Regions from separate parts of the Actinoallomurus sp. CA-142502 genome, predicted to be linked through region 2. Evidence: riboswitches for the same ligand, from Rfam matches in the RefSeq annotation. Region 2 holds a riboswitch; the other holds the start of a gene.

Region 1 (5,499 bases), 3.8 Mb from region 2:
GCGGTGACGTAGGCGATGACCGGCGTGATGTCGATGTGGGCGGGGCCGGGGAACCAACCGCCGTGCCGCTTCCACGTGAGGTACCAGGCGAGGTCGCGCATGCCGGCGGCGGTGACCCAGGAGTCGATCGTCAGCGACACGCCGAGCGCCAGGACCGCGGCGAGCACGCCGATCGCGACGCGCAGGCCGTCGCGGTGGATGACGCGCTCGACGCCGAAGGCGACCGGGACGGCGAGCACGACGATGCCGGAGGCGAGCCCGGCGAGCGTGAGCAGCAGATGCGGCGCCTGCTCGGTGCCGTGCGTGATGTCGGAGGACAGGCCGCTGGTCGTCTCGCGGGCCACGTGGGCGAGCCCGAGGATCAACGCGATGGCGCCGACGGACACCAGGAACCGGAAGGCGTCGGCGGGCCGCCGGAGGCGCGCCGGCAGCGAGGGCTCCTCGACGGGGGGATCGGTCACCGCGCCGCCCGGGCCTCGGGGGCGCGTCAGCATGTCACCGCCATGTGGCCGGTCGGGGGATTCGTTAGCGGGCACGAGGTGAATCTTCCCAGCCCGGCAGCTCGGTTATCGGCGGGACGTCCCCCTGTGCCGCCCCCGGGGTACGGAAGGGTGCCCTCGCGAGACACGGCGGCAACGGCTCAGATGCCGAGCCGGGCGGAGATACCGTCGAGTACGCAGGTGAGGCCGAACTCGAACTGCCAGTCGGCGTCGTCCTGGTTCGACCCTTCGAGGATGTAGCGGCCCAGCGCCGGATAGCGGCCCGAATCCAGCATCCACCGCACCCACGGCGCGTACGCCAGCCGTACGTCGTCCTCGGACTCCCACCCCTTGCGCTCCAGGACCTCCCGCTGCGCCACCTCGGCGAAGACCGCGCCGCGCGCGAAGGAGGTCACCGCGCCGAACGCCGCCATCATCGTGTCCACGTCGAGGCCGAGACCCTCGATGGAGGTCAGGGCCCGCTCGGTGAGCGCGACGCTGTTGGGGGACAGGGAGGCCGGGACGCGGGCGAAGGCCTGGATCGTCCATGGGTGGCGCAGGCTGAGCGCGCGGAACTGGCGGGCGTACCCGTCGGCGACCTCGCGCCAGCCCCCGTCCGGCAGGTCGATCTCGGCCAGCACCGCGTCGAGCATCAGCTCGTAGACCTCGTCCTTGCCGGTGACGTAGCGGTACAGGCCCATGGTGGCGACGCCCAGGCGTTCGGCGAGGCGCCGCATGGACACGGCGCTCAGCCCCTCGGCGTCGGCGATCTCGACGGCGGCGCGCGCGATCTGCTCATGCGTCAGCGCCGGGCGCGGACCGCGGCCGGGGCCCTCGATGCGCTCCCAGAGCGTCGGCTTCCGGCGGCCCTGCGCCCGCTCCTCCTCGAACTCCGCGATCTTTTCGCGGAAGCGCCGCATCCGCTCGTCGTCCGCGGGGTTCGCCGCGTCAGTCATGCCGCCCTCTCACATCGGCCAACCTATCAGGGCTTGTACGGCGTACGCGGTTACGCGTACGGTGTACCCAGTGAGCGTACGAGGTACGCAGTAGAAGGGAAACGATGAGATGACGAGTTCGGAGCCGGCCATCTGGGCCGAGGGGCTGCGCAAGCGGTTCGGTCCGACCGAGGCCGTACGCGGGGTCGACCTGGAGGTGCCCGAGGGCGGCGTCTTCGGCCTGCTCGGCCCGAACGGCGCCGGCAAGACCACGACCGTGCGGATCCTGTCGACGCTCACGCTGCCCGACGCCGGGCGGGCGCGGGTCGCGGGGTACGACGTGGTCCGCGACGCCGACCAGGTGCGGTACCGCATCGGCCTGGCGGGCCAGCACGCCTCGATGGACGAGAAGCTGAGCGGCCGCGACAACCTGCGGCTCTTCGGGCGCCTGTACCACCTGCCGCCCAGGGTCGCCCGGCGGCGCGCGGACGAGCTGCTGGAGCGGTTCGGCCTCGCCGGGGCCGGCGACCGCCTGGTCAAGACCTACTCCGGCGGAATGCGCCGCCGGATCGACCTGATCTCCAGCCTGATCACCGCGCCGCCGGTGCTCTTCCTGGACGAGCCGACGACCGGCCTGGACCCGCGCAGTCGCGGCGAGATCTGGGACACGATCCGCGAGCTGGTCGCCGACGGCGTGACCGTGCTGCTGACCACGCAGTACCTCGACGAGGCCGATCAGCTCGCCGACCGGGTCGCCGTGGTCGACCGGGGACAGGTGATCGCCTCGGGCACGCCGGACGAGCTGAAGGCCGAGATCGGCAGCCGCATCGACGTCGTCGTCTCCGCCGCGGACGCGTTCGCCGACGCCACCGCCGTGCTCTCCCGGATCGGCGAGCCGGACACCGATCCGGAGTCCCGCCGGGTGAGCGTCCCCGTCTCCGCCGGCTCCGTCACTCTGCCCGCCGTCGTGCGCGAGCTGGACCGCGCTGGCGTCGAGGTCGAGGACGTCGCGCTGAGGCGTCCCACCCTCGACGAGGTGTTCCTCCGCCTGACCGGCCGGGCCGAAGAGACCGCGGAGAAGGTGAGCGCCTGATGGTCCTCCATGCCCCCGTCGCGCCCACCGGACGCCTGGACCGGCTCCGCTGGACCCTCACCGACGGCGTCACCCTGGTGTGGCGCAACCTCGTCCAGCTCAAGAACCAGCCCGGGGAACTCGTCGGCGCGCTGGTCTTCCCGGCCGTCATGGTCGTGCTGTTCGGCTACGTCTTCGGCAGCGCGATCAAGGTTCCCGGCGGCGGGAACTACCGGGAGTACCTCATGCCCGGCCTGTTCGCGATGACATCGATCACCAGCTTCATGACCACGATGCTCGCGGTGGCCACCGACGCCTCCAAGGGCGTCATGGACCGGTTCCGCTCGATGCCGATGGCCCGGTCGGCAGTGCCGTTCGGGCAGGTCGGCGGCGACATCCTGGTCGGTGCCCTCGGCATGGTCATCATGGTCGGCTGCGGCCTGGCCGTCGGCTGGCGCATCCACGACGGGCTGCCGAAGGCGCTCGCGGCGTTCGGCCTGCTGATCCTCCTGCGCTACGCGATCTCCTGGGCGGGAGTGCTCTGCGGCCTGCTGGTGAAGAACGAGGAGACCGCCGACCAGATGGTGCCGCTGGTCTTCCCGGTGTCGATGCTGTCGAACTCCTTCGTGCCGACCGCCGGCATGCCGGCCTGGCTGCGGGTGATCGCCGACTGGAACCCGGTCAGCGCGGCGGTCGCGGCCTGCCGTGGGCTGTTCGGCAACCCCGGCGCTCCGGCCGGCGACGTCGCGCTGCCGCTGCGGCATCCGGTGGCGGCGACGCTGCTCTGGTCCGGCGTGCTACTCGTGATCTTCGTTCCGCTGAGCGTCCGCCGCTTCCGCACCCTGAACCGCTGACCTTTACGGCCCGCACGCCCCATGCTTAACGTCGGGGAAACAACCCTCCGGTAGGGTGGAGATCGCCGTCGAACCCGCGCGGGAGAGATCCCGGTGCAGCCAGTGCCGGGGCGCCGAAGGAGCAAACCTCCCCGGAACCTCTCAGGCAAAAGGACCGCGTGGGCGAGGCACCTCTGGAAAGCGGGAGACCGCGGCCGTTCCATCGGCCGCCGATCCTCACCGAAGGTGCAAGCCGCGTCCGTCGCGGCGAAGCTCTCAGGTCCAGGTGACAGAGGGGGAGACCGGCCACCGGCGTGCCCGGTGGCGTTCGCGCCCCGACTCGCCTGGAGGCTCCCCATGACCGAGGTTCCGTTCGCCGCTCGCCACATCGGACCCTCCCCGGCCGAACGCGCCGCGATGGCCGAGACCGCCGGGTACGACGGCGTCGGCGCGCTCGTCGACGCGGCCGTGCCCGCCCGGATCCGCACCGACCGCCCGCTCGACCTGCCGCCCGCGCTCAGCGAGGTGGAGGCGCTGGCGCGGCTGCGTGAGCTGGCCGCCCGCAACCAGGTGCTCACCTCGATGATCGGCCTCGGCTACCACGGGACGATCACCCCGGGCGTGATCCTGCGCAACGTCCTGGAGAATCCCGGCTGGTACACCGCCTACACGCCGTACCAGCCGGAGATCTCCCAGGGGCGGCTCGAGGCGCTGCTGAACTTCCAGACCATGGTGAGCGACCTGACCGGGCTGCCGGTGGCGAACGCCTCGCTGCTGGACGAGGGCACCGCCGCCGCGGAGGCGATGACGCTGGCGCACCGCGTCGCGCCGCGGGGGAGCGGCGACACCTTCCTCGTCGACGCCGACGTGCTGCCGCAGACCGTCGAGGTGATCCGCACCCGCGCGGTGCCGCTGGGCATCGAGGTCGTCGTCGCCGACACGTCCGGGGGACTGCCGGAGGGCGACTTCTTCGGCGTGCTGCTGCAGTACCCGGGCGCGAGCGGCGCCGTACGCGACCTGTCGGGGCTGACCGAGGCGGCGCACGGGCGCGGCGCCCAGGTCGTGGTCGCCGCCGACCTCCTCGCCCTGACACTGCTCCGGCCGCCGGGGGAGTTCGGCGCCGACATCGCGGTCGGCACGACGCAGCGCTTCGGCGTGCCGTACGGCTTCGGCGGCCCGCACGCCGGCTACATGTCGGTGCGTGACGGCATCCAGCGCCAGCTCCCCGGCCGGCTCGTCGGCGTCTCGCTGGACGCCGACGGCGGGCCGGCGTACCGGCTCGCGCTGCAGACCCGGGAGCAGCACATCCGCCGGGAGAAGGCCACCAGCAACATCTGCACCGCCCAGGTGCTGCTCGCCGTGATGGCGAGCATGTACGCCGTCTACCACGGTCCCGAGGGGCTCACCGCCATCGCCGAGCGGGTGCACGAGCGCGCGACGCTGCTGCGCGGCGGCCTGGGCGCGGTGGGCGTCGAGGTCGTCCACGACGCCTTCTTCGACACCGTGCTCGCCCGGGTTCCCGGCCGCGCCCGCGAGATCGTACGGGCCGCGGCGGAGGACGGCGTCAACCTGCGTCTGGTCGACGACGACCACGTCGGCGTCTCCTGCGACGAGACGACCACCGAGGCCCACGTCGCGACGGTGCTGGGGGCGTTCGGGCGGACGGAGGAGCACACCGGCCTCACCCGGCAGGAGGCGATCCCGCGGGGGCTGCGGCGGGAGAGCGAGTTCCTCACGCACCCGGTGTTCCACGCGCACCGGTCGGAGACGGCGATGCTGCGCTACCTGCGCCGGCTCCAGGACAAGGACATCGCGCTGGACCGCTCGATGATCCCGCTCGGCTCCTGCACGATGAAGCTGAACGCCACCGCCGAGATGGAGCCGATCACCTGGCCGGAGTTCGCGCAGATCCACCCCTTCGCGCCGCTGGAGCAGGCGCGGGGGTACGTCGAGCTGATCGGTGAGCTCGAGTCCTGGCTCGCCGAGATCACCGGGTACGCCAAGGTGTCGGTGCAGCCCAACGCCGGTTCGCAGGGGGAGCTGGCCGGCCTGCTCGCCGTGCACGGCTACCACGCCGCACGCGGAGAGAGCCACCGGAACGTCTGCCTGATCCCGTCCTCGGCGCACGGCACGAACGCCGCCAGCGCGGTGATGGCCGGGATGCGGGTGGTCGTGGTCAA
Region 2 (5,499 bases):
AGCTCAAGGCCGGGCCCGGCAAGGACCTCGTCGCCTGCGGCGGCACCGAGTTCATGCAATCGCTGATCAAGCTCGGCGTGGTCGATGAGTACCGCCTGTGGGTGCTCCCCGCCATCACCGGCAAGGGCGCGCCACTGGTCCCCGAACTGGACGAGGCTCGGAAGCTGCGCCTGGTGAAAAGCACGGCCTTCCCCTCCGGAATCCTCGAACTGTGTTTCGTACCAGCCGACAGATAAAACCCGCCAAGCGACGCACAGTTACGGTGGCATCGGGACGTAGGCGTGCCGAACGAGTGAGGGGATCGGTGAGCCCCCTCACTCGTTCCGCGCGGTCTCGGGCCCGGTGATCCGCCGGAGCAGGGGCAGGGTGGCGGCGATGACGCCGAGGGAGACGGCGAGCCCTGCCACGACCGTGACGGCGAAGCCGATGCCCGGCGGGTGCAGCGGGTAGTCCAGCTGTGACCTCAGGAACAGCCCGGCGGCCAGGAACCCCGCCCCCGTCGCCACGACGGCGTTGGCCAGCAGCGGGACCGCGCTCTCCAGGACGACGGCCCGGCCGAGGGTCGCGAGCCGGACGCCCGTGAGCCGCAGCAGGCTGAACGGCCGTTTGCGCTCGTTCAGGCCGCCGACCACGCTCGCCGCCAGGGCACACCCGGCGATGCACAGGCTGACGACGATCACCACGTCGGCCAGGCGTTCGTACCCCCTGAGCAGCCGCGCGGTGTCGGCGTTCGCACGCATCTCCCGGACGGTGGCCGCCGGCTCGCGGTGCGGGAAGGCGACGGCGAGCACGGTCCGCGCCCGTTCGACCGCCGACGCCGACCCGTCGGTGCCGACGACGACCGTCTGGACCGGGAGGCGCCGCGCCCGCGACGAGGACAGGGCGGCGGCGGGCCAGTCCGTGCCGGGGAGGCGTTCGGAGTCGAAGACGTAGTCGGGCGGCACCGACACCACGTCCGCGCCGGCGGCGCACCGCCCGAAGTGCGGCACCCCGGCCAGCTCGCGGCACGACATCAGCCCGGCCACCATCGGCCGGGGGCCGCCCAGCGAGAGCGTCGTGCCGAGCGGGTTCGTGTGGATCAGCATGACGCCCCGTACGCCGGGGATCGAGCGCAGCCGGGCCAGGACCTGGTCGGAGACCGGGACGGAGGCGCGGGGCACGCCCGGCGTCCTGGTCCAGCCGTGGGAGTACTCGGCCACCAGCGTGCCGCGGGCCGCCGCGTCGCTCTCGGGCAGGCCCTCTTCGGCCACCATCGTGTTGATCACTCCGACCGCCGTGCTGGTGACGAAGAGGGCGAGCACGAGGCCGCTGACCGCGCGGTAGCCGGCCTTCGGGTCGTCGGCGAGCCGCCGCCCGGCGATCAACGCCGCGGGACGGCGGGCGTACCGCGCGACGACGCGTGAGCCGGCCATGGTCAGCCACGGCCCGGCGACGACCAGGCCGCCCATCATCAGGAAGATCCCGGTGAGGTACGCCCAGATCTGGCCGTTCGTGGTGTCGGGGCGACGGCCGACGAAGAACGCCAGCTCGGCGACGCCGGCGACGAGCGGGATCAGCCGGTACGGGCGAGGCGGGCGCGGAGTGACGCGCCGGCTCACGCCGAGCGGGGAGATCCGCACTCGGCGCAGCGCGAGGCGCGCCGCGATCATCGCCCCGATCGGGACGCCGACGGCGGCGAGCGCGACCTGGAGCGGGTTGAGCGACAGGTCGGCGGCGTAGAACCGCTCGCCGGTGAGCGGGAGCGCGGTCAGGCGCGTGCGGAAGAGGAAGAACAGTCCGAAACCGCCCGCGGTGCCCGCGACCGCCGCGACGCTGGACTCGACGGCCGCGACCAGGGAGATCTGCCGGGGCGTGGCGCCGACCAGGCGCATGGCGGCGAAGCGTTGTTCGCGACGCGTGGCGACGAGCCGGGTGACCGTGCCGATGAAGATCAGCACGGGGAAGAGCAGCGCCGCCGCCGTGACCGACAGGATGAGGTCGATGCCGTTCGCGTTGGTGCCGGCGTTGCAGCTCGAACAGCTGCTGGGCGTCCTGGTGGCGATGGCGGTCACCTTCGCCGCGCCGGGGGCGCGCGAGAGTTCGGCGGCGCTCGCGCCCGCGATGACGTACAGCGAGTCCGGGGACGGGAGCGCGGCCGGGCCGATCGTGCCGATCCGGCGGCCGGGGTAGCGGTCGCCGAGCCGGCCGGGCGGTGCCGTGCGCAGCAGCGCGGTCAGCGCGGGTGACGCGTAGTACTCCCCCGGCCCGGGCGGGCGCGGGATGCCGGGTGGAACGGGTGAGCGGGGCCCGGTGGCGGCGACGTCGACCCGGGTGATCGTCCTGCCCTCGTAGCGCTCGTAGCCGAGGGTGGCCCACAGTGGGTCCGGGGACGGCGGAACACCCGCCGTGGCCTCGGGGGACGCGGAGTTCAGCCAGGCGTAGCGGGCGTTCTGCGCGTTGACCGCGTTGACGCCCGCCAAGGTCGCCAGCAGCAGCCCGACTCCCAGCGCGACGGCGGCCGCCGTGACCACCAGCCGCACGGCCGCCTCTCGCCCGCCCGCCACGGCCAGCCGCACACCGAACCCGATCACGAGATCACCCCGATCGACGTGGTCCTCCCGTCGCGGACGATGACCTCGCGGTCGGCGTACGCGGCCACCCGCGGCTCGTGGGTGACCAGGATGACCGTGGTGCCCTCCTCGCGGGCGGCGGACACGAGCAGCTCCATGACCTGCTCCCCGGTGAGCGAGTCGAGCGCGCCGGTCGGTTCGTCGGCGAACAGCACCCGCGGGCTCGCGACCAGGCCTCGGGCCAGTGCGACGCGCTGGGCCTGCCCGCCGGACAGCTCGCCGGACCGCCGCCGCTCCAGGCCGTCCAGGCCGAGCCGTTCGAACCAGGGGTGGGCCTGCCGGACGGCCGCGCCCCGGCGCATGCCGCCGAGCAGCAGTGGCAGTGCGACGTTCTCCTCGGCGGTCAGCTCGGGGACGAGCTGACCGAACTGGAACACGAAGCCGAAGCGGTCGCGGCGCAGGGCGCTGCGCTCGGCCTCGCCCATGGTGTCCACCCGGCGGCCGTCGAACCGGACCTCGCCGGAACCCGGCGTGAGGATCCCGGCCAGGCAGTGCAGCAGGGTCGACTTGCCCGACCCGCTCGGGCCCATGACGGCGAGGATCTCGCCGGCCTCGGCCGACAGGCTCGCGCCCCGCAGCGCGGGCGTGCTGCCGAACGACAGCGTCACGTCGCGCGCCTCCACGAGAGTCGTCACGGCAGGACCTCGCGTTTCAGCGCGTCGAGCCGGGCCGCGGTGAGGTCGATCCAGCGCAGGTCGGACTCCAGGTGGAACAGGCCGTGGTCGGCGAGCAGCGCGTCGACCAGGTCGCCGGTCCGCTTGGTCTCGGTCAGCTCGCGCATGCGTTTCAGGTGGGCGGCGCGCTGGGCGTCGAGGTACGCCTCGGCGTCGCGGTCGAGCAGCAGCGCGAGCACGACCTTCGTGAACAGCACCGTCTGCAGGTGCGGCTCGGCCTCGACCGGCTCGGCGAGCCAGGACTCGAACTCGGTCGCCCCCGTCTCGGTGATGACGTACCGCTTGCGGTCGGGGCCCGAGCCGGCCTCGGTCTCGCCCACGACCACCTTCCCCGCACGGGCGAGCCGGCCGAGGGTGGCGTAGACCTGGCCGAAGGACAGCGGCCTGCCCCGGCCGAACAGCGCGTCGTAGTCGCGTTTCAGGTCGTACCCGTGGCTCGGCTCCCGTTCGAGCAGGCCGAGGAGGGCGTAGGGAACGCTCATGAGACGGAGGGTACGTCGCGCGTATACTCGCCGTCTATACACTCAGCGTGTATCCGCGTGGCCAGGTGGGCCGATGTGCGGGCTGTCGCCGCGCGACGGGCGCTGCTAGCCTGGCGGCAGCCGTTGATCCCGCGCGGGAGAGCGCCCGGACCGCCAGTCCGGGCCGCCGAAGGAGCAACTCCTCCCCGGAACCTCTCAGGCGACGAAGACCGCGCGGAGCAGGCGACCTCTGGAAAGCGGAGCACTGCTCCCGCCGAAGGTGCAAGCCCCCCGGGCGAAGCTCTCAGGCGCCGATGACAGAGGGGGAGGCGCCGAGACCGCACGCGAACCAGTGGGACGATATGACCCCCGGATCGCCCGCGCGATAAGGAGCCTGCCGCGATGTCCGTTCCGGACACCAAGAAGACACCACTCCACGAGGTCCACGAGGGCCTCGGCGCCACCGTCACCGAGTTCGCCGGTTATCGGATGCCGCTGCGCTACGGCAGCGAGACCGCCGAGCACCAGGCGGTCCGTACCAGCGCCGGCCTGTTCGACCTGTCCCACATGGGAGAGATCTTCGTGACCGGCCCGCAGGCCGGGGCGGCGCTCGACTACTCCCTCATCGGACACCTTTCGGCGCTCGCCGTGGGCCGGGCGCGCTACACGATGATCTGCGACGCCGACGGCGGCGTCCTGGACGACCTGATCGTCTACCGGCTGGCCGCCGAGACCTATCTGATCGTGGCCAACGCCGCGAACGCCGCCACCGTACGCTCAGAGCTGACCGCGCGGGCCGAGAAGTTCGACGGGGCCACCGTCGACGACCGCTCCGACGCGTACGCCCTCGTCGCGGTCCAGGGGCCGAAGGCGCAGGGGATCCTCGGCAAGCTCACCGACGCCGCGCTCGGCGACCTGAAGTACTACGCGATCCTGCCCGGCGCGGTGTCCGGCGTCGACGCCCTGATCGCCCGCACCGGCTACACGGGCGAGGACGGCTTCGAGCTGTTCGTCTCCGCCGGCGACGCCGTGGCGACCTGGGCGGCGCTGACCGAGGCCGGCGGCGACGACCTGCGGCCCTGCGGGCTGTCCTCGCGCGACACGCTGCGCCTGGAGGCCGGGATGCCGCTGTACGGCAACGAGCTGACCGCCGAGACGACGCCGTTCGACGCGGGCCTCGGCCGTACCGTCAAGTTCGACAAGGGCGACTTCGTCGGACGTGCCGCGCTGGCCGCGATCGCCGACAAGGCGCCGGAGCGCACCCTCGTCGGCCTGGTCGCCAGGGGACGGCGGGTGCCCCGGCACGGGTACGACATCGTGGGATCAGACGGCACGCCGTGCGGAGTCGTGACCAGCGGCGCGCCGTCCCCGACACTGGGCAAGCCCATCGCCATGGGCTATATCCACGCGGGTCACACCGAAGACACCGATCTGGCGGTGGACATCCGCGGCAAACATGAGCCGGTCGACAAGGTCGCCCTGCCTTTCTATAGGAGGACCCCGTGAGCAACGTTCCCGAGACCCTTTCCTACACCGAAGAGCATGAGTGGATTACCGAGCCGTCCGACGGTGTTGTGACTGTGGGGATCACCGCCTATGCCGCCGACGCCCTCGGTGACATCGTGTACGTCTCGTTGCCGCAGGAGGGCGCCACGGTCGAGGCCGGGGAGCCCTGTGGCGAGGCGGAGTCGACCAAGTCGGTGAGTGACATCTATGCGCCGGTGACGGGGGAGGTCGTGGCGGTGAACGGTGCGG

Evidence for each region. Region 2 has a riboswitch for glycine ahead of gcvT (glycine cleavage system aminomethyltransferase GcvT). Riboswitches for the same ligand answer to the same signal wherever they lie in the genome.
Region 1: another riboswitch for glycine. It lies ahead of gcvP (aminomethyl-transferring glycine dehydrogenase); the one in region 2 lies ahead of gcvT (glycine cleavage system aminomethyltransferase GcvT).

The regions. Positions count from the first base shown of each region.
Region 1 covers NZ_JBNJMY010000001.1:5,805,880-5,811,378, reverse strand. Annotated here, with positions in the region: gene ACQEV1_RS27720 (lysylphosphatidylglycerol synthase transmembrane domain-containing protein) at 1-461, opposite strand, end outside; gene ACQEV1_RS27715 (TetR/AcrR family transcriptional regulator) at 641-1,435, opposite strand; gene ACQEV1_RS27710 (ATP-binding cassette domain-containing protein) at 1,545-2,507, shown strand; gene ACQEV1_RS27705 (ABC transporter permease) at 2,507-3,340, shown strand; glycine riboswitch at 3,410-3,507, shown strand; glycine riboswitch at 3,509-3,619, shown strand; gene gcvP (aminomethyl-transferring glycine dehydrogenase) at 3,677-5,499, shown strand, end outside.
Region 2 covers NZ_JBNJMY010000001.1:9,591,766-9,597,264, forward strand. Annotated here, with positions in the region: gene ACQEV1_RS44835 (dihydrofolate reductase family protein) at 1-236, shown strand, start outside; gene ACQEV1_RS44840 (FtsX-like permease family protein) at 315-2,570, opposite strand; gene ACQEV1_RS44845 (ABC transporter ATP-binding protein) at 2,567-3,244, opposite strand; gene ACQEV1_RS44850 (PadR family transcriptional regulator) at 3,241-3,765, opposite strand; glycine riboswitch at 3,890-3,987, shown strand; glycine riboswitch at 3,989-4,075, shown strand; gene gcvT (glycine cleavage system aminomethyltransferase GcvT) at 4,147-5,250, shown strand; gene gcvH (glycine cleavage system protein GcvH) at 5,247-5,499, shown strand, end outside.